Regions from separate parts of the Vibrio sp. ABH4_348 genome, predicted to be linked through region 1. Evidence: predicted binding sites of a transcription regulator. Region 1 holds the regulator's gene; each other region holds the start of a gene.

The links. The regulator PurR, encoded in region 1, represses purine synthesis genes. The targets are predictions, from matches to a motif close to TNANGNAAACGTTTNCNTNA.
Region 2: ACXAFJ_RS02185 (NCS2 family permease) is a predicted target of PurR. The motif match lies at 2,643-2,662, and genes of this name have one in related genera.
Region 3: purL (phosphoribosylformylglycinamidine synthase) is a predicted target of PurR. The motif match lies at 3,215-3,234, and genes of this name have one in related genera.
Region 4: purT (formate-dependent phosphoribosylglycinamide formyltransferase) is a predicted target of PurR. The motif match lies at 2,187-2,206, and genes of this name have one in related genera.

What each region holds. Positions count from the first base shown of each region.
Region 1 covers NZ_JBSWVW010000001.1:908,288-913,909, forward strand. The annotation lists gene ACXAFJ_RS04190 (alpha/beta fold hydrolase) at 1-655, shown strand, start outside; gene ACXAFJ_RS04195 (putative signal transducing protein) at 673-984, opposite strand; gene ACXAFJ_RS04200 (TVP38/TMEM64 family protein) at 995-1,669, opposite strand; gene ACXAFJ_RS04205 (TfoX/Sxy family DNA transformation protein) at 1,865-2,455, opposite strand; cyclic di-GMP riboswitch class I at 2,560-2,675, opposite strand; gene purR (HTH-type transcriptional repressor PurR) at 2,865-3,869, opposite strand; gene elyC (envelope biogenesis factor ElyC) at 4,109-4,912, opposite strand; gene cmoM (tRNA uridine 5-oxyacetic acid(34) methyltransferase CmoM) at 5,025-5,622, shown strand, end outside.
Region 2 covers NZ_JBSWVW010000001.1:471,046-476,667, reverse strand. The annotation lists gene frsA (esterase FrsA) at 1-724, opposite strand, end outside; gene gpt (xanthine phosphoribosyltransferase) at 812-1,276, opposite strand; gene ACXAFJ_RS02185 (NCS2 family permease) at 1,334-2,623, opposite strand; gene ACXAFJ_RS02180 (cytochrome-c peroxidase) at 2,803-4,365, opposite strand; gene ACXAFJ_RS02175 (ATP-binding protein) at 4,587-5,622, shown strand, end outside.
Region 3 covers NZ_JBSWVW010000001.1:2,153,874-2,159,495, reverse strand. The annotation lists gene ACXAFJ_RS09965 (TonB-dependent receptor) at 1-1,098, opposite strand, end outside; gene mltF (membrane-bound lytic murein transglycosylase MltF) at 1,434-3,080, opposite strand; gene purL (phosphoribosylformylglycinamidine synthase) at 3,482-5,622, shown strand, end outside.
Region 4 covers NZ_JBSWVW010000001.1:1,515,462-1,521,083, reverse strand. The annotation lists gene ACXAFJ_RS06805 (EAL domain-containing protein) at 1-204, shown strand, start outside; gene ACXAFJ_RS06800 (thiopurine S-methyltransferase) at 264-887, shown strand; gene purT (formate-dependent phosphoribosylglycinamide formyltransferase) at 951-2,126, opposite strand; gene ACXAFJ_RS06790 (SLC13 family permease) at 2,370-3,788, shown strand; gene ACXAFJ_RS06785 (ATP-binding protein) at 3,821-5,194, shown strand; gene ACXAFJ_RS06780 (response regulator) at 5,181-5,622, shown strand, end outside.

The DNA of each region.
Region 1 (5,622 bases):
TGGCAAATCGAATCAACTGCTTGCTGATTTGATGCAAAATCGCTACACATTTAAAACCGTATCCGATGATATCTTGCAGGTTCTCGACTATTTAAAAATCACTCGAGCTCATTTTGTTGGTATGTCTTTAGGGACCATCATTGTTAGAAATTTAGCGGAAATCGCACCACAACGTGTTAAGACTATGGTGTTGGGTGGTGCGGTTACGCGGTTAGATATTCGTTCTCAATTTTTGGCGCATGTCGGAAACTTAGGTAAGCACATCATTCCATACATGTGGTTGTATCGATTGTTCGCTTTCATCGTCATGCCGCAAAAAAATCAACGTGAGTCTCGACACCTCTTTATTCGCGAAGCCAAAAAGCTGTGCCAGAAAGAATTTAAACGTTGGTTTTCTATGGCGTTTGATGTCAATCCATTGATGCGGTATTTCAGAGAAAAACCTATCGCCATTCCGACACTCTATGTCATGGGAGATCGCGATTATATGTTTCTTACCCCGGTGCGTGACATGGTGAACCGACACCAAATGAGTGAGTTATACGAAATTACTGACTGTGGCCATGTCTGTAATGTTGAGAAGCCTGAAGAATTTAACCAACAGAGCATCGCGTTTATCGACCGAAATACAAGGAAAACAGACCTAACGATTTGATGACTGCAAACTACCCATCAGCTAGCCGCTTTACCGCATTGCCAGCAAAAATCAAACGCCCCATCATTGTCTTCCAAGCACTTGGCACATTTCCATGATGGTCGATGTTTCGCCGATTCATATTCACTAATGAGCTTAAGAGCGTGTTGTTGATCTGATAACCGTTCAATCACGACAGTGACCGCAGTATCTTCAGAGATCGGTACTTCACCATAAATACTACTAATACCATCACCACGAACCTGGCAGTCAATACCTGCAGATTGAAGTAAGCCTTGCACAATGTAGCACTCGGTGGGGAAGGTGCTCGAGAATACTTTTAAATCCATACAAGACAAATTAATTGGCTTGTGGGCGAAGCTTGTCCATAACCCATTTACTTAAAATCGGGAAAACGCCCAAAAGTACAAAAGAGGCGATAACCGCTGGAGAGACAATACCGGACAACGAATCGATTTGCGCGAGTTGAGTGCCCGCATTGAGGTATACCGCAGTGCCAGGCAACATACCAAGCTGACTAACCAAATAGAACTTAGATGTCTTAATTGGCGTTAATCCCATCAGCAAGTTAATCGCGAAAAACGGAAAGACAGGAATAAGACGCAATGAAAACAGGTAAAAGCTACCATCTTTTTCGATACCTTGATTAATGGTTTCCAGCTTAGAGCCGAAGCGATTTTGCACCCAATCGCGCAGTAGATAACGACTGCTCCAAAACGCAATCGTTGCGCCAATGGTACTGGCAAAAGAAACCAAAACAAGACTAGAGGTAAAGCCAAAAAGAGCCGCGCCTAATAATGTGACAACTGCTGCTCCAGGAATCGAAAGCGCTGTAATTAAAATGTAGACGGTGAAGTAGATAGCCGCAGACTGCCAGAAGTTGTTCTGGATGGTTTGGCTAAAATCCTGATGGTATTGCTTGGCATTTTCCAACGTAAACAAATGGCCAAACTGTGTTGATAACACGACAATGGCAATGACTAGCAATAAAGCGACGATCAGTTTTTTATTCATAGTTCTCTCAAACAACTTACATAACACACGCTGGCTTGAACTTACTTTACAAGTAGCTCTTATCTAACCATAAAATAAGACCGAAAATCCTCAAGAAAAATTCTGTTTAATTTTCATAGTTTCACTCTATTTGCCGTGAAAACAAAAAGACCACCGATTGGTGGTCTTCAACAAAGAATACTTAAGTCATGGGACTTAGTTGACTTGATGACTGAGTTCGTCGCGTCGTTCTTGCGGTATAACAGACCAGTGTTGCCCCAATATGGCACCTTCTAGGGCCCACAGCAGTTCGACACTGACCTCCGAGGAGTGAGTCTCTTGAATTGAGCGAAACGCCTCTACAGACCCAGCGTTTTCGAGCTGTTCTACCGTTTCAATTCCCGCTTTTTTCAGCATTCTTTCAGTCGCTAAACGCAAATTAGGGAGGTCTTTAAGACGGTTTGGTTTGGCTTGTTTCTGCTCTTGCTTTTCCTGGCGGGCTGATTCCAATGCCTCTTTAGCGACAACCAGCAGTTGCTCTTCAGAATCAAGCCATTGCTGAGGGACTGCAAAGTACTTAGTGACCACAGGGAATCCACGTTTTTTGTACACGTACGGTTCCAGATCAAGTTGTTTAAATTGCTTGGTAGTTGAATTATCTGCTCGAATATGGAGTTTATTGTTAACGACAAGTGCAAACATAACTTCGTTTACAAAAATGCCAAATCCACCGAACATTGAACGAGACTTAACAGTTCCAAACTGTTCGAATAGTCTCATTGAGTCTTTGAGTATTGGTTTATCCATGCTGTAGTTTCTCGGTTCTAGCTATGCCACCAATCAGGTCCGAGAGATTAGCAAATCGATGCAAAATGAATGTCAACTGGATGTAAACAATCTGCATTTTTACCATCGGCAACCCCGCTACCTTTCTATGTTGAAGACACATACTGCAGTCATACTTCTTCACAGATTCAGGCCGGAAGCTTTGCGTCCCATCCTTTCGAATGGTTTGCCCTGTGCGTGGCGGAAATCAGTGATTAAAGGATAAAATAAAATTTTGGGTAATTATCACACTACCGTGATGCATTTGTGATTGCAGTCACAATATATTTTATGCTCATCAGTCGGTCTTGCTATTAATGCCTGTCTGTCTCTCACTTTGTGCATAAAATTGCCTAAAAACTCGCACTTTTACACTTGTATGCTAAGGCGCCTATTTCAAGCGTTTAACGGTGTCACGAACCACAATTTCAGGTTGCATTTCGAAGACTCGTTTTTCATGAGCGCGATCTTTGATGCGTTCCAATAAGATTTCAAATGCATTTTTACCCACACGACGTTTGGGTTGGTGTATGGTGGTCAAAGGCGGTGAAAAGTACTCGGCCAGTTCGATATTGTCGTAACCAATCACAGAAATATCGTCTGGGACCTTCACGCCTTTTTGTTGCAGGCGGCTCATCAAGCCAAGTGCCATAGTGTCATTGAAGCAAAAAATTGCGGTTGGCTTTTTATCCATGGCAATAATTTTGTCGGCTGCTAATACGGCAGTATCACATTCGAAATTGCCTTCCAAAATCCAATCATCTTCAACAGTCAAATTGGCTTCATTCATTGCGCGTTTAAAACCGGCAATACGTTCTTTACACGCTGCGGTTTCAAAATAGCCACTTAAACACGCAATGTCCTTATGGCCACTGTCGATGAGATATTTTGTCGCTAGATAGCCGCCTTCTTCTGAATTATCTATGATTTTGTCCGCATGTGAACTTTCTGGTCCCCAATCCATCACCACCTTCGGGATGTCTGATTGGCGATCTAACATTTCAGATAGTTCCTGAGTTAAATCAGAACACATGACTAACATGCCATCCACGCGTTTTTCAGCGAGCATACGGATGTAATCACGTTGTTTTTCATAGATACGGCCGGTGTTACACAAAATCAGAGTGTAACCTTGGCGATAACAATAACTTTCTACTCCGTCGATGACTTCTGAGAAAAATGGGTTAGTCGACTGTGTGACTAGCATGCCGATAGTACGTGTAGAATTGCATTTCAGACTGCGTGCAACTGCACTCGGCGCGTAGTTGAGTTCTTTAACGGCTTCCATCACCTTCTCTTGGGTCGCGTCCGCGACAAAACGAGTCTTGTTGATTACGTGTGACACAGTGGTCGTTGAAACGCCGGCTAAACGAGCCACGTCTTTGATGGTAGCCATAGGTTGGTCCTGTTGTGTTATGCCTTTACTCTAATAATACACCGATCGCAGCAGAGTGAATGCGATTGCAATGGGTGTTAAAGGTCTTAATGAAACAAGAAAACCGCTGTTTTCAGCGGTTTTCTCGAATTTAGCGTCAATTATTCGCAATTTTGAACGATTTTAGACATTAATCGAAACGCTGGCAATAGATTGCACGGGTGAAGTAATGCACTTTATAAATGCAATCGTTTGGCTTTTTAAACTTTGGATTCCGATGCTTCAATCACCACTTCTTCGTAGCTTGATGCCCAGTTTCGCAGTTGCTGCCAGATTCGACCCAATGTTTCGTGCCAGTATCTTTCTGTCTGCTCTAAATACTTACCTTTTGGGGTGTACTTTTCCCATGGCGCATCGATATTCTTTTGTGCCAGAAAATTGGTTGGCGCCGCATACGGGTCAAGACCAGCCGAGTTGAATTCGAGCAGGGCACGTTTCATGTGACTTGCCGACGTTACCACCACTAAACGCTTTTGCAAGACAAATGCAGCAGCTTGGCGGGCTTCTTCCCAGGTATCTTTGGCTGTCTCGAGTAAGATAATGTCGGATTTTGATACGCCAAGTGCCAGTGCAACTTTGGCCATCATTCGTGCATTACTTACTTCAGAGCCTGCCGCATAACCAGACAAGATTAGTTTTGCACCGGGGTACATGCGCAGAATTCGTATGCCTTCTGTTAGTCGCATCAAACCAGTTCGACTGAGCTCAGAAGTGGGGGGGATGTCGTCGTCGACCACATGGCCACTCCCTAATACCATCACAAAATCGATCGGTTCATCAACGGGAAAAAACGCCGAATACTGTCTTTCGAGCGGCATAAGAAGTCGAGATGAAACGGGTTGGAATGCGATAAGAAAAATACCGACAAAAGATAACAATACCACCATACAGCCCGTTTTCTGGCGAGTGGTGAACATGATTAACATCAGCCCGAAAAAACCAATGATAAGCATGGCCGGTAACGGCATAAGTAATGCTGACACTACTTTTTTCAGCTCAAACATAATCAATTAGCCCGAAAAAACATCAATTGAATGTAAAAAAAGTCGAAGGCGCTTTATTCCTGAAGCGCTTATGACAGAATAGCGGAATCCGAACCATGATAGCGCAGCACCTGTGACAGAAGACCGCAATTTCGACGACATTGCCCACAAATTTGCAAAAAACATCTACGGGTCTGACAAAGGTGAGATTCGGCAAGTGGTTGTTTGGCAAGATATTAGCCGAGTTCTCGATACATTAAAAGCGTCAACATCAAGCTTGAACGTACTAGATGCAGGCGGTGGCTTGGCTCAAGTGTCTCAGAAAATCGCTACACTAGGCCATCAAATTACACTGTGTGATCTTTCTTCTGAAATGCTTAAGTTGGCGGAAGCGGAGATTGCAAAAAATGGGTTGAGTGATCAGTATCGGCTAATTCATTCTGCTATCCAAACTTTGTCAGACAAGGTAACTGAGCGATATGACTTAGTCTTGTTTCACGCCGTCATGGAGTGGTTGGAAGACCCCAAATCCGTGTTGGAACAAGTACTCGATTACGTTAAACCGGGCGGGTTTGCATCAGTGATGTTCTACAACCAACATGGATTGGTTTATAAAAATGTGGTGTGTGGCAATATTCCGCATGTTTTGCAAGGAATGCCACACAGAAAGCGCTTTAAGTTACAGCCTAAACAAGGCCTTTGGCCAGAAGATGTATATAAATGGGTTGAAG
Region 2 (5,622 bases), 440 kb from region 1:
CGGTCATAGACCAACGTTTGCTGTACCCCACCGATGGCATGTCAACGGTAATCATCGCGATTTCACGTGGCGCAAAGTGGTCACGATACAAACGCCACATATCCGTTTGTAGGCTATCTAACCCAGCACTCACAATGACGGTTGGCAAAGGTCGCTCTGTATGAGGTAAGTGAAGCAGCGCTTTTATATGCTTATTTTTATAGGGAATTTTTACTTCGATAATTTTGTGGGAGGTATGAGTCGCAGCCTCTTCATAAGCTTTGTGTGCCAGAAGCTGAGCTTGCGACGCCAAATTATCGGAATTGAGGTGAGGATAGCCTGCAATACTGTAACAAAGTGAAGCGTTAAACAGTTCATCAGCTCTCGCTTCACCTTCAAGATTCACACTGTTTTTTTGATGCTCCATCCCTAGTGCAGACCATTCGAACGTCCAGTTTCCTGAACGATACCCCGTGACTGTATCTAACCATTTATCGTGAGTTCTTGAATTTTCTGAGCTGGCAATCTTGGCCAATACCATTTCCAATTCAATCGGGTCAATACCTTGCCAAAGCCATTGAATTTTTCTGAGGTTTCGATACCACGCGGAACGTCCGTGAATCATTTTTTGATCCAACCATTCTTGGCTGCTTGGCATATAAGGCGTTAGCGACGACGTTTCTTTGGTTTGTTTTTTGTTCTCAAACAGGGTTTCAGACAGATTTTTGCTAGCTTGCTCGGTCATTGTTTCAATTCGAATTAGGTCAACGTTTTAATAGTAATAGAAAAAATGGCCCTTGAAAGGGCCATTTATACATTATCTAACTCTTGGTTATTTAATCTTGCGATTAATGGGTTCAGCGTACTGAACTGTCATGTCCCAAGGTTGTTCAATCCATGTATCTTGTGGAATATCCACTACATATTGGTCAACGAGATCTTTGCCGGCTGGCTTGGCACATACTGTGATCAGTTTTGCTTTCGGATACATTTCACGAATTTTCTTCGCGGTATCGCCGCTGTCCGACAAATCGTCTACCACAAGAAATCCTTCTCCATCGTGATCAGGTGCCTTTAACACAGACATGTCACGCTGATGATCGTGGTCATAACTAGAAATGCACACGGTATCGACATAGCGAATACCCAATTCTCTAGCCAAAATAGCAGCTGGTACTAAACCGCCACGGCTCACAGCAATGATACCCTTCCATTGGTCTGCTGGCATTTGCAACTCTGCCAATTGACGGCAGTAAGTTTGCATATTGTCCCACGTAATGATGAATTTGTTGCTCATGGTTATAACCTAATAATTGTTATAAAGGAGTGCACAAGGCACTCCTAATTTTAAGGATTAAGCAAAGATAAATTTAGCAACAAAAATCGCAGACATCACCCAAACTGCGATGGAAACGTCTTTGGCTTTGCCACTAAGTAGCTTGATCGCCGCGTAAGCGATAAATCCAAGATAAATACCTTCTGCAATAGAAAATGTCAGAGGCATTAGTAAACATGTTACCGCGACAGGGGCTGCTTCCGTCAGATCTTTCCAGTCGATGCTAACTAAGCTAGACATCATCAAGATCGCAACATAGAACAATGCGCCTGCGGTTGCGTAGGCCGGGATCATACCAGCAAGTGGCGAGAAAAACAGTGCTAACAAGAAAAGTGCGCCAACCACGACAGCTGTAAGACCAGTGCGACCGCCTTCAGATACGCCCGCTGCACTCTCAATATAAGATGTGGTATTCGAAGTACCTAATAGTGCGCCAACAGATGTTGCTGTTGAGTCAGATAGTAGAGCGCGATTCAGACGCGGGATACGGCCGTCTTTGTCTACTAAATCTGCTTTTTGAGCCACGCCAACCAAAGTGCCTGCCGTGTCGAATAGATCGACAAAAAGCAAAGCAAACACAACTGAAATCATGCCAATTTCAAACACGGCAGAGAAATCTAGCTGCATAAATGTTGGTGCGATACTTGGCGGAGCCGACACTAAACCGCCCCATTGAACGTCACCGAAAATCATACCAAGGCCAGTCACAATCAGAATGGCTAGCATTACCGCGCCTTTCACGCCGCGATGTACCAGCGCTACCGTAATGAAGAAACCGAGACCAGCAAGGACAGCGTTCACAGAAGTGATATCGCCCATTTGAACGAAGGTAGCAGGACTATCGACGACAATTCCAGCATTTTTTAGACCGATAAACGCCAAAAATAAACCAATACCCGCAGCAATACCTGTGCGCAGTGACATTGGAATGGAGTGAATGATCCACTCTCTGATTTTGAATAGGCTCAAAAGGATAAACAAGATACCAGACACAAATACAGCAGCTAGTGCAACCTGCCATGTGTGTCCCATACCCAATACCACACCATAGGTGAAGAACGCATTGAGCCCCATACCTGGTGCTTGAGCAATTGGGAAGTTAGCTACAAAACCCATAATGAAACAGCCAATAGCGGCCGCTAGACAGGTCGCGACAAATACGGCGCCACGGTCCATGCCTGCATCAGCAAGAATCATTGGGTTAACAAAAATGATGTAGGCCATGGTCAAGAAGGTGGTTAAACCTGCTATCACCTCAGTCTTTACGTTCGTGCCATGTTCACGAAGCTTGAACAGATTTTCGAGCATAATCGAATCCTATAAGGGTAAAAGTAAACGGTTGCGTAATCGATTGGCCGGGGATTATAAAGTTATCAAAATGGGATTGCCAGTATGAACTCTGACGCAAATCAAGAAAAAAGCGAACAAGGCATGTTCGCTTCACGTTTGTAACCGATTACAACAGATATAGGTTTGTTCGAGTGAATTCACAAAGGGTTGCCAAATTGGTCAATGGCAATTAAGACGTTTCCATCTGGGTTATCAAGAACTTGATCCGCTATCCAGGGTGCTAAGCAAGATCGACTTTCCACACAGGGATCGGTTAAAGCATTAAGAAAGGCCTCGATTTGCTCGCGTTCTGTTCGGTTTATTCTTACATCTCCTAATCGTGAAACTCCGTCCCTTTGATCTTGTTCTAGCTTATCTAAAGCCAAACGAGTATTGGCTTCACCATTTGGATACAAGCTCGAACAATTGGCAACTGGAGTAAATTGTGGCAAATCACAAAGGTCATTATCGTCAAAAAAGTCTACAGCCTCTCTGCGAGGGTTGTTGTAATGACTGATGACCTGACTCAGCGTTTGATAAGTCCCCGAGTGACCATATGGCCCGGTTACCGCGACATTTAAAAGTGACGGTGTTCTAAACCGGTATCTGTCCTGGCTATTCGAAGTTACCAACTCCCTGCCAAAATCATCATCATTACCAACGCCTTTACCCGGACCGATTTGTGGAAAGCCTAACGCATGATGCCCCTCATCACTGAACAAAGCGCCGTTATGGCAAGCTCCACAACCCGCTCCCCCTTCAGAAGTTGGTGTAAAAAATAAAATCGCACCTTGCTTTTGCTGATCCGTCATCGCAGATAGCGAACCATCAATATAGTTTTGCCATGGATTATCGGTAAATACCATTGAACGCTGAAACTCTCCTAGCGCCAGTGCAATGTTGTCAAAGGTAATTAACGTTGCAGCGTCAGCACTACTTGAAAACGCGGTTTGAAACTCCACCAGCCATTGATTCAACGCCAGTTCTCCCATGCCCTCACCAAAATCGCCGATTCGTGCTGCAAGATGATCTCGCACATCTTGATTAGAATTACCTGATTCGAACGTTGACCCTTTCATTTCTTCAACTGATGTGACGGGAAATCGGGCTTGTGCGGTGACCAGATTCGGTCCGGCAGAAAAATCGGCATTTCCATGACCGCTGTCAGGCGTACTGATGTTAGAAAGTGCACCATTTTGATTTGCTTCTTTGCCTAAACTTTCAACTCGGGAATCCCAAAATAGCCCGCTATCCCACAACGCCATATTGAAAACCGTCGGTGCATTTCTGGGCACATTGGGTAACGCGTCATTGTCCTGCCGGCCTTCACCTAACAGATCGTCTGATATAGCAGCAACTCCGACTGACAGCGATAAGTTGTCAGCACCACCCAATGAGGGATGATGGCAAGTGACACAAGCGACATCTTGATCACCACTCAAGCTTTTGCTGTAAAAAAGCTTTTTACCCAACTGCGATAAAGGAGAGTTTACTGCCGGAATCGTTCGGTTGGCCACAGGATCAATCCGCAATCCAAACCGATTAATCAATGCTTCGAGTTCATCGTCTCTTGCGGTTGCTTGGTCTGCGTCAAGTGCATCCAAAAACTCTTGCAGAGCGGCTTGTTGCTCTGGGCTACACCCAGTTAACAGCAATATCACGGTCAGTATTGAGACTTTAAATTTTCTCAACTTGAACAAATAGCTACCTACAACCAACATTTTCTTCCTCCAATGCCGCACCGAAACAGGTGGTGCTATAACAATTTAGAAAAAGAAAATGCAGGAATAGCGCAAGAAATAAGGAAATATTGTGCAAATGACGCTGTTATTGAACCTGCCTCGACAAGGTCACCTATACTATTGATATCTATAAATTAACTAATTGGCACAGCCCATGCCCCTGACAAACGCGACAGTTATTAGTTATCTGAGGTCTTGCGTTGAAACTTAGCTTCAAGCTTTGGCTTATCATTACTATCCCTGTCGTTATCCTGTTAACGGCGACCTATCTACTCACCTCTTATAGTTTCACCCAAGGGTTGGCTCAACAAATTTCAGAACGAGAACGAGAAGAGCATAAAACTCTAGGCCAGAGTTTGGAAAACTGGACTCAACTTGGTTACAAGCTTCGCTCACTTCGACATCATCCGGACCTATGGCAGAAGATGACCTTGGCAGCAAATCGAGGAGAAAGCTTGTCATCAGAATACCTTGATGAATGGTTTTTATCGCGCAGTAAGCCAAAGCCTTTGCCCAAGCGTCCTCCTAAACGCAAGGAAGACAGGCGCCCCCCTCCCCCAATACCACATACAATAAGCAAAGTTCTCTTGAACAAGCAAAAACAACCGATTGTAGGACAGCCTGAAGAGGTGCATAGGATTCTTCCTATTCACAATCCGGATGGAGTGTTAATAGCCTACGTTGGAACACTCGATGAAGAGAACTTACTTAACGACTATGATGTGGCATTTTCTAATCAACAAACTCAGGTGTTTACCTATGTTTTTGTGTTTGGAATCTTTATATATAGCTTCAGTGCTTTGTTCATTGCCCGATACCTAAGTCACAGATTGCAAGGTCTTGCTAAACAAGCAAATGAGATAGAGCGTGGTCAGTATTCTAATTTGAAATCTCAGTTTAATGGCGATGAAATCGGGCAATTGGAACAAACAATACATGCGCTTGGTACTTCGTTACAAAAACAAGAAAACAACAGAAGAGAATGGTTGGCAAACATTGCACACGAGCTCAGAACGCCATTAACCATCATTATTGGAGAGCTTGATGCGCTGCTTGATGGGGTTCGTCGTGTTGACGAAAAAAGTTTGAGATCTTTGCAAGAAGAAGCCAATCAACTCATGAAACTTATTGAAGATCTCAATACTCTGACACACGCGGATTTGGGCGCGTTAACCTTTGAGTTCACCAGTACGGATTTGGTTAAATTCGTCTCGCAATTTGTCGAGTCCCACAAAG
Region 3 (5,622 bases), 1.2 Mb from region 1:
TCGCCCGCCGAAAATACCAGAAACTTTGGAGTCCCATAAGTTGTACTTCAGAATTGTCTCTGCCTGCTTCTCTGTCCAATCTCCAAGGTATTTTTGAGTGTCGTCTTTAACCGCTCTATCAAAATCTAGGCTAGTGTGACCTATGGAGTTTTCCCAAGTTAACTGATCGTTAAACTTCCAGTTCAAATTCCACATGGCGGTTCTTGTGGTGGTTGTGTAAACGGGGCGGTCCTCTGTATATCTTGTACCGATGCTAGCTTCGTTTTGAGGACCTCGAGTGTCCATGTGAGTAATGGTTAGCAAACTAGACAGTCCGTTTATCCCTTCTGGAACGTAAAGAAGCTTTGCCCGCGAGGTGGTAGAAGAAACTTGTCTAGCATCACCCGTTTGCTTATTCGCAGCCAATGGGATTACGCTCTCTCTTTCTTGCTGATCAACGCTGAGGCGAAAAGCGAGCTGATTGTCAACAATAGGCGCGGAGATCATAGCTGCATTTTGTGAATACCCTTGCTCACCAATTGACGTTTTTGCTGCGGTTTCGAAATCAAAAGTTGGATCATTGGACTTTATAACGATTGAGCCAGCAGAAGAATTCTGTCCCTGAATATAACTTTGTGGACCCACATAGACTTCAGCTTGCTGTACGTCCCAAAGAGAACGATGGCCAAATGCTAGTTCAGTATAAGATAAAGAACGACCATCTAAAGAGATGTTTAAACGAGTATTAGTCCCAGCAAAACTAGCAAGACTACCAATTGAAGGGCCTGAACCATCTACACCGCGAACAGTAGGTAGACTATTGCCAGGTCCAGTATCTGTAATGTTGGGTGTAAGCTTGGCAATATCATTCCAATCGACAGCATTTGGGAGTGATTTTAGAGTGTTTTCATCATAGATAAATACACTGGAGCTCGTATCGTAAATTGAGCGTTCGTTTTTCTCGCCAATAACGACAATAGTTTCATCTGATTCTGGTTGGCTTTGTGCAAAGCTGACTGCGGGAATACTTGAAAGTAGAATTGCAACCACAACTTTGTTTAAAGTGAATATCTTTTCTTGGGTATCAAAAATGGATTTTGAGCTAGATAGCTTGTTCATCCTTAACTCTCCTAAAATTTATTATTGAATTGCTCACCTCCCGTCCCGTGACACAACATACTCGGGATATTTTTATTGTATTGGTTGCATATTTTCATGGAATTAATGCAAATGTAAAGCATTATCATTTATTACCTGCGATTGAGATCTCTTTATCTGTAAGAGCATTACGATGTAAAAACGACGGTATTAAAACCAAGTCAGACTATAGAGTGTGATAGCGTTTGGGGGTGAATGCGGAGCTTTTATCTGGAATAAAGAGCTAGTAATGCAAAATAGAAAAGAGTTATCAAACTTTAGCTGATAACTCTTCACAGTTTGGATGGTTATCCAGACTAATCTGTTGCTATTGCCGCACTAGCCTGTTCGATTTCTTGTTCGACACTATTTGTAACGGGTACAGTCGGAGCTGAAGACGAGACAGCCCCTGATAGGGTACTTTGCGCGGCACTAACAGTGGTACTGGTCGCAGCGCTAACTTCAGGTAATGCAGGAATCACCAAAATATCTGACATATCCAAATCAGTGTTTTCGGTTTCTGTGCGCTCAACGTGACCTATGATGGTTTGATAATAGCGACGTATGTTTTCCACGTAGTTTCTCGCTTCATCACCACGCGCATAACCGTAACGAGTTTGGCTGTAGTATTTGCGTTGACGGAGCAGCGGTAAACGCTCTTTCACGTCTGACCAAGAGTCCGGATCTCCACCCTGTTTTTTGGTTAGCCTTCTTGCATCCATCACATGCCCAAAGCCGACGTTGTAAGAGGCTAGAGCAAACCAGATTTTTTCGTGATCGGGCACTGAATCAGGAATTCGAGCTACCATACGACGTAAATAAGTAACACCACCTTTAATCGACTGCTCAGGGTCGAGTCGATTAGTCACACCAACACTTTTCGCGGTGGGTAGAGTCAACATCATCATGCCGCGAACCCCTGTCGGCGATTTGGCTTTAGGGTTCCAATGAGATTCTTGATAGCCCAATGCGGCAATTAAGCGCCAATCAAACTCCGCAGAATACTCTTTAAATAATGGAGCCCAAGTCGGCAGTTTGTCGTCTAGTGCACGAACAAATGCGCGAGTATCTACAAAATCGAAAGTTTCGATGTGTCCGAAGTATTTTTCTTCCAAGCTCGCCAACGTACCCGACTGCTTCATATCACCGAAAAATTCGATCATTAATGCGTATAGGCTTTCGTCTTCTGATGGGCGAATAAACCAAGCGATGGGCTGGTCTTCCGTAAGTTCAAAACCGAGGGCTAAATGTGGGTAGATACGCTGAGATAATGAGACTTCGACTGAGTCAGCGACAGTGAAACGTAATTCACCTTCAGAAACTTGCTTTAACAGGTCGCTGACATCGGCATTTTGGTCGACAAAATAGTCAAGTTCAGGTTGAACTTCTTGAATTGATTGCAGCGTTTTTTTGAAGTGGCTATCGTTGACAATATGTAAGACGGACTCACCATTATTTTCTTCAATCAGTTCCGCTTGTTTCTCGAGTAGCTTTTCAACACTTCTCGGTCGCCATGTCCCTTTCTTGTATACGACTTGCTGACTCACGTAGTAATAAGCAGGACCGGGACGAAAACGAGAAACGCGTTCTTCCGAATGCGTGAGCCCCGCAGCAATAATATCGATTTCGCCATTTTCCAGCGCAGGGTAAAGGGTATTGGCTCGATAGGCCGGTTTCATTTCAAGTTGAACACCGATGGCATTGGCGAATTCACGGGCCAACTCATAATCTAGACCCGCAGGGCCATCTGGCCCAATGTAATAGGAAAGCTGGTTGTTAAGTGTACCAACGCGCAAAACGCCGCGTTCGCGGATTTGGTCCAACTCACTTTGAGGTTTGGACTCGATTTGGCACCCAGAAAGTAAAGCGATCACAAGCAAAAGTGAGCCAGTTCCAAAAACAGAGCTCGCACTAGCTGATTTCAGTGTGTGGAAAGCTGAGTTACACCAAGAAAATAAAACCATACATTTCGCATTACAATCTACGTCTAGCGGCAGTTATATCAGAGCTGGCGGAGTTGGCAAGTAAACTTGAGTTACGACCTATGTTAGGTCAAAAAAACATCGCGTTAGTGAACAAATCAAATTTCGAAAAAAAATGACGCAAACGGTTGCTATTGGTGTTACATCACAAAAACAATTGCTTTATAATGCGCGCAACTTACTCGGTGAGATTGGCATAGGTTTTAAAATCCTGCTGTGAAAGTGGTTGTATTCGCTGCAAAAAAGGCAAACTTCCAGTCTAAAAAACTAAAACTGGGAGTAGCGGATACGTCACCTGGCTTTGGTCAGAAACAGCATTATAAAGGCTTCGACAGAGTTTATGCCAATCTCACTCTAATCTATTGTACAAGAGACCTAAGCACATGAGAATTTTGCGTGGTTCCCCAGCTCTATCTGAGTTCCGAGTTAACAAACTACTAGAACTTTGTCGTGAACAGCAATTACCGGTTACTGGTATTTACGCCGAGTTTATGCACTTTGCCGATTTATCTGCTGAGCTAGATAGCACTGAGCTTGAAAAGTTAGAAAAGCTGCTTACCTACGGACCGACAATTGAAGAGCATGAGCCAGCGGGCCTTTTGCTTTTAGTAACACCTCGTCCAGGAACCATTTCTCCATGGTCTTCAAAATCGACGGATATCGCTCGTAACTGCGGTTTGACTCAGGTTAACCGACTAGAGCGCGGTACGGCGTACTACATTGAGTCTGATAAAACGTTATCTGAAGAACAAACTGCTGCAGTTAAGGCTTTGATTCACGATCGCATGATGGAAGTGGTATTTACCAACCTTGAAGCGGCGAGCGCGTTGTTCACGGTTGCAGAACCAGCGCCAGTGGCACAAGTGGATATTCTAGCGGGTGGCCGTAAAGCACTTGAAGAAGCTAACGTTTCTCTTGGTTTGGCTCTGGCAGAAGATGAAATTGATTACTTGGTTGAAAATTTCACCAAACTGGGCCGTAACCCAAATGACATCGAGCTAATGATGTTTGCTCAAGCAAACTCAGAGCACTGTCGTCACAAGATCTTCAATGCTGACTGGACAATCGATGGCGAGAAGCAAGACAAATCGCTATTCAAAATGATCAAAAACACGTTTGAAACGACACCTGACCACGTTTTGTCTGCATACAAAGACAACGCGGCAGTAATGACTGGTTCAAAAGTAGGTCGCTTCTTCCCGAATGCAGATTCTCGTCAATACGGTTACAACCACGAAGACGCTCACATCCTAATGAAGGTGGAGACACACAACCACCCGACAGCGATTTCTCCTTGGCCAGGTGCTTCTACCGGTTCTGGCGGTGAAATTCGTGATGAAGGCGCTACTGGTATTGGTGGCAAACCTAAAGCAGGTTTGGTTGGCTTTAGTGTTTCTAACCTACGCATCCCTAATCATGAACAGCCTTGGGAAACCGACTTCGGCAAGCCGGGTCGTATCGTAAGCGCGCTAGACATTATGCTTGAAGGACCACTAGGTGGTGCGGCATTCAATAATGAATTTGGTCGTCCAAACCTGTTGGGTTACTTCCGTACTTACGAAGAAAAAGTCACGTCCCATGCCGGTGAAGAAGTTCGTGGATACCACAAGCCGATCATGATTGCTGGTGGTATGGGTAACATTCGTGACGAACACGTTCAAAAGAAAGAAATTCCTGTTGGCGCTAAGCTAATCGTGCTTGGTGGTCCAGCAATGAACATCGGTCTTGGTGGTGGTGCGGCATCGTCAATGGCATCTGGCCAATCAGCAGAAGACTTAGATTTTGCTTCAGTTCAGCGTGAAAACCCAGAAATGGAACGTCGCTGTCAGGAAGTGATCGACCGTTGTTGGCAGCTCGGCGAAGACAACCCAATTGCCTTTATCCACGATGTAGGTGCGGGTGGTATTTCAAACGCATTGCCTGAGTTGGTTGATGATGGCGAACGCGGCGGTAAATTCCAGCTGCGCGACGTGCCAAATGATGAGCCAGGAATGAGCCCGCTTGAAATCTGGTGTAATGAATCGCAAGAGCGCTACGTAATAGCGGTTGCACCAGAGAATATGGAAGTATTTGATGCGATCTGTAAGCGTGAACGCGCTCCTTATGCGGTTGTGGGTGAAGCGACAGAAGAGCGTCATCTAACACTAGAAGACTCACACTTCGACAATACGCCAATCGACATGCCAATGGATATCTTGCTTGGCAAGCCACCTAAGATGAGTCGTGAAGCAACAACGCTTAAAGTCCACAGCCCAGCAATTGATCGCACAGATGTTGAAATCAACGAAGCGCTAGACCGCGTATTGCGATTGCCAACAGTTGCAGAGAAAACGTTCCTTATCACCATTGGTGACCGTTCGGTAACTGGATTGGTTGCCCGTGACCAAATGGTAGGCCCTTGGCAGGTTCCAGTTGCGAACTGTGCTGTTACTGCTGCAAGTTATGACACTTACCACGGTGAAGCGATGTCAATGGGTGAGCGCACGCCTGTTGCCCTGCTAGATTTCGGTGCTTCTGCTCGTTT
Region 4 (5,622 bases), 610 kb from region 1:
GTATCTCTTGCAGATAGCCTGAATATGCTTTGTATTGCTGAAGGTATTGAAACACAGCAGCAAGCACATCAGATAAGAGATTTGGGGTGTAACTTGGGACAAGGTTACTATTACTCAAAGCCGATACCGGCAGACGAGTTCGAACAGAAATGGCTCAAAGAGTGCGATAAGCAAGAACAACCAGCTAAATCTGCCATAACATGAGTGCTAAACTCATGCGATAACGTTCAATGAAGATAAGGTCAGCAGACCTCAATGATAGTATGAAAGAACACGAATTTTGGCATCAAAAGTGGGCAAGCCAAGATATTGGTTTTCACGAGCTGGATGTGAATCCAAGTTTAACCGCACACTGGAACAAACTCGAACCAAAATATGATGAGGTTGTTTTTGTACCCCTCTGCGGTAAGTCAGAAGATCTCGTATGGCTTGCACAAAAACACGCTAACGTGGTCGGCGTGGAACTCAGTCAAATTGCCATTCGCAGTTTCTTTTCCGAGCATTTTTATACACCTACCGTAACCACAATTCCGCCTGCGGTGGAGCTTTATCAGTTTGATGAACTCGAGTTATATGTAGGCGACTTGTTTACTGCTCCTTTACCAAAGTGTGATCTGATCTATGACAGAGCAGCCTTGGTAGCGATGAAGTCTGAAGATAGAAAAGAGTACGTCGATCGTTTGCTCGCTCTACTTAATCCCAATGGCAGAATGTTATTGATTGGAATAGAAAGACACGAAGCCCAGCAAGCCGGCCCCCCGTTTCATCTGACCTCTAATGAAGTAGACACTCTATTCTCAGGACTAAAGGTGACCATCTTGTCAAATTCGGACAAACGCACAGATAATCCTAATTGGGATGAAGTGGTCTATTTGATCGAGAAATGAAACTTAGCATAACGCAAAAAAGCAGAGCAAAAATGCTCTGCTTTTTCGGTTAATTTACTTTAGTTAGTAGTGAATCTTAACGCTGGTGGCGGCTTTAATGGCAGCCTGTATTGCTTGTTCAGTATTTTCCGCGGTTGAAATCGCGACACCAAGGCGTCTGCGTCCATCGATATCGGGTTTAGCAAATAGCTTGATATCGGTGTTGGCTTGCTCAAGAGCTTGAGCAAGGTTAGAAAACTGTAGATCGTTTGAAGTACCTTGACCCAAAATAACCGCAGAGGCTGCAGGACCGTATTGAGTGATGTTTCGGATAGGAAGTCCGGTGAATGCTCTAACGTGCAGGGCAAACTCAGATTTGTCTTGTGACGCCAGTGTTACCAACCCAGTATCGTGTGGACGAGGAGAAACTTCATTAAAAATGACGTCATCTCCTTTGATAAACAACTCGACACCAAAAATTCCGTATCCACCAAGCGCATTAACAACTTTCTCCGCTGCTTCTTGTGCTTTCGCTTTTGCTGCAACAGACATGATTTGTGGCTGCCAGGATTCTCTGTAGTCACCATCTTCTTGACGGTGACCAATGGGCTCACAGAAATGTACGCCGTCAGAAGCGCGTACAGTAAGTTGCGTGATTTCGTAATCGAAGTCGATAAAGCCTTCGACAATGACTCGGCCAGCACCTGCTCGGCCACCTTGTTGCGCATAGTTCCAAGCAGTTTCAATGTCCGCTTCAGTTTTTAACACGCTTTGTCCTTTACCCGATGAGCTCATCACAGGTTTACAGACGCACGGCAGACCCACAGTTTTCACAGCGCTTTGGAATTCCTCAAAGTCACTGGCAAATTGGTACGGGGAGGTGGTTAAGCCAAGTTCCTCTGCGGCCAATCGGCGAATACCTTCACGGTTCATGGTCAATTTGGTCGCTCTTGCCGTTGGTACAACATTGATACCTTCTTGTTCAAGTGCAACTAAAGTGTCGGTCGCAATCGCTTCAACTTCAGGTACGACAAAAGCAGGTTGCTCTTTAGCGATGATAGTCTGCAAAGCTTCACCATCTAACATGTCCAAGGTGTAACTACGATGAGCTACTTGCATTGCGGGTGCGTCTTCATAACGGTCGCAAGCAATGACTTCTAAGCCTAGGCGTTGACATTCGATAGCGACTTCTTTCCCAAGTTCACCAGACCCTAGTAACAAGACTTTTGTGGCGCTTTTGCTCGTTGCAGAACCAAACATACTCAACCTTTTTTAACTATTCATGAATTACATTGTCAGCATGTTACTCTGCGGAACCTCAAAAGCAAACGTTTGCTTGCTGAGTTACGAAATAAGTTAAGAGTTTTTTGTTGTGGCTCAAAAATATTTGAGTTATTACGAGCAAATTTGATCTGACTCTAAATGTTACAAACTAAAACGGCGCACACTTTGTCAACTGTTTGGTTTTTCCATCCTCCAACGCCTGACTAGCGAGAAGCTTTGATGCGCCACTATCTCAAGTACATTATTCCTATTTTTGTCCCTCTGTTGGTTCTGTTGTTACCGGTTAGTGCTTTTCCATTTGAGGGCTTGACCATTGTCCAGCAAAGGGTGATTGCTATCTTTTTGTTGGCGGCGTTATGTTGGGTTTTTGAACCAATACCAATTTATGCAACTTCCGTGGTGATCATCGTACTGGAACTACTGATGCTGTCCGACAAAGGATTTATCTTATTTAAACTCGGCGAGGACAAACCAGAATTTGGTGAGTTATTGAGTCACAAGGCGATAATGGCTACGTTTGCTAGTCCAATTATAATGCTGTTTCTGGGTGGTTTTTTCCTAGCGATGGCCGCCACCAAGTATCGACTAGATGTCAACTTAGCTCGAGTGTTGTTAAAGCCCTTCGGTCAACAGCCTAAGTACGTGATGTTGGGACTAATGTTGATTACCGCGATTTTTTCCATGTTCATGTCAAATACCGCCACAACAGCCATGATGTTGTCGATATTAACCCCGGTCATTGCGGTGTTCGGTTTAAAAGATCCTGGCCGAGTTGCTTTTGCTCTAAGTATTCCTGTCGCTGCAAATATTGGTGGTATTGGCACTCCAATTGGTACACCTCCGAACGCGATCGCCCTAAAATATCTCGTGGGTGAAAGTGCAATTAGCTTTGGTGAATGGATGGCGTTTGGCGTGCCGTTTGTCGTCATTATGTTGGCACTAGCTTGGGTATTGATAAATCGCCTTTTCCGCGCGCAGCAACAATCTATAGAGCTCACCATTAAAGGTAAATTTTTAAAGACTAGGCAGGCGATCGTTGTTTACATTACCTTTGGTGTCACCATACTGCTGTGGCTGATGGGGTCGGCCCACGGTATGAATAGCTATACCGTCGCTCTGATACCGGTAGCTGTATTTTCGTTAACAGGTATTATCAACAAAGAAGATCTCAAACGTATCTCTTGGGATGTACTGTGGCTTGTTTCTGGTGGTATCGCCTTAGGACTGGCCCTTGATCAAACTGGCTTGGCCAAGCTATTGGTAGACAGTATCCCCTTTGGAAACTTTTCGCCTTACGTAATATTAGGTGGCGCGGCGCTATTGTGTTTGCTGATGGCAAACTTTATGTCTCATACCGCAACAGCTAACTTGTTGATGCCGATTATGGCCGCTATGGGTGCATCTATGGTTTCTCTAGAACCACTGGGTGGTGAGATGACGTTAATCCTAGTGGTTACTTTTGCCGCCTCACTAGGTATGTCTTTACCTATAAGCACTCCGCCGAACGCCTTGGCACATGCCACGGGTAATGTTGAAAGCAATCAGATGGCCAAAGTTGGCGTGATTTTAGGTGTAGTGGGCGTGTTACTCAGCTTTGTGATGGTTTGGATTCTAAATTTAGTCGGTTACATCCAATAGACACGGGTTGGCAGAGAGCAGAAATAAGATTGATGACAAAAGAAACCCAACTGCAACAAGTAATTCAGCGTTATTTTTCCAATGAAGAACGACAAATTGAGCTTTCTCCCGGAGACGTTTTACTGAGGCAAGGTCAGGTTAATCAGCGTTTGTATTTGGTGCTGTCAGGCAGCTTAACTGCGCACTATCAACTAGATTCGGGTGATGGACTATCTGCAAAGGTTTTTAGCGCGCAAGCGGGCGCTTTTCTTGGCGTACACAGCTTTTTTTCGGGGACCGATGAAGCATCACTGACGATTGTCGCTGAACAAGAAAGTCGATTGGCGTGGATCGATAAAAAGACGCCGGTTCTTGATGCGGAGTTAAATGGTCCGCTTAGCCAACAGTTTATGCCAGTCATTTTGAAAGAGTTGCAGCGTCGCCAGACCCGGGCCAGTGAAGAAGCATTAGCCAAAGAAGCCGCCTTGACTCAACTCCATGCTGCTGAACAAATGACGACTTTAGGCCAACTAGCCGCCGGGCTTGCTCATGAGTTAAACAACGCGATTGGAGTTGTTAGTGCCAAAACTGAGAACATTGAATCGGAAGTGATTACTTTGTTGGAACAGATCAATCCAGAAGCCAGCCAGTTCTTTGATACTGGATTAATCAACGGTCAAAGCGTCTCGTCATCAGAGGCTAGGCTAAGACGCAGTGTGCTGATAGATAGATTTGGTTGCGAAAAACATCTCGCCAAGGGTTTGGCCAAAGCAATACCAGCAGATGAAAATTGCCAAGCGTGGCTTGATGATCCGCAGCAAGCACTGAGATTTTGGTCTCTGGGCCGCGATCTTCATGATTTACGTTTGGCGTCAAAGCACACAGTTGGCATTGTGCGCTCGGTTAAGCAACTCGGACGCAGTGAAGTGTCGCCGGCTGAATCCTTAGACATTAACGATACATTGAATAAATCAATGACGTTAATAAAAGGCGAGTTACGTCATGTCGAAGTTCGATTCCGGCAATCTGAGGTACCAAATTTTTTAGGGTCTATGACCGAATGGGTACAGGTGTGGACCAACTTACTGAAAAATGCCTGTGATGCTGTGAGTGGTACGGAGAATCCACTTATCGAAATTCAGTCTAGAGTCGACAACAATCGGATTCATGTCATGATCAGCAATAATGGGCCTGAAATCCCGGAAGCGATCAGACGGCAAATATTTCAGCCCAATTTTACTACTAAAAAAACGGGCTTAAATTTCGGACTTGGGCTGGGTCTTTCAATAGTAAAACGTATTGTGTTGACTTACGGTGGCAGTATTGCTGTCAAAAGTACTAAAGAGAAAACGATTTTCCGCATTAAATTGCCTCTCGATACTCTCCAAGAGGCTCAAGAACAGGACGGCTTGCATGCAAACGCTTAACGTTATTTGTGTTGATGATCAGAGGGAAGTGCTTAGCGCTGTAGTTGCAGACTTAGACTCATTGTCGCATTGGGTGAACATAGAAGACTGTGAGTCTGCAGCAGAGGCTTGGGGACTAATCGATGAGTTGGACTCAGAGGGAGAAAGTGTCGCGGTGGTGATTTCAGATCATGTGATGCCGGGGCAAACGGGCGTGGAGTTTCTATCTGAATTAAACCGTGATGATAGATTTACTCACACCAAAAAAGTGTTGCTTACCGGTCAAGCCACCCATGGCGATACAATTAGTGCGATTAATGGCGCTGGTATTCAACACTACTTTGAGAAGCCATGGAATTCGGACGATTTAGTGATTGCAGTGCGCAAACTGCTCACCCAATTTGTGTTTGATTCAGGAATCGATCCCGCTCAATTTCAAAACGAGTTAG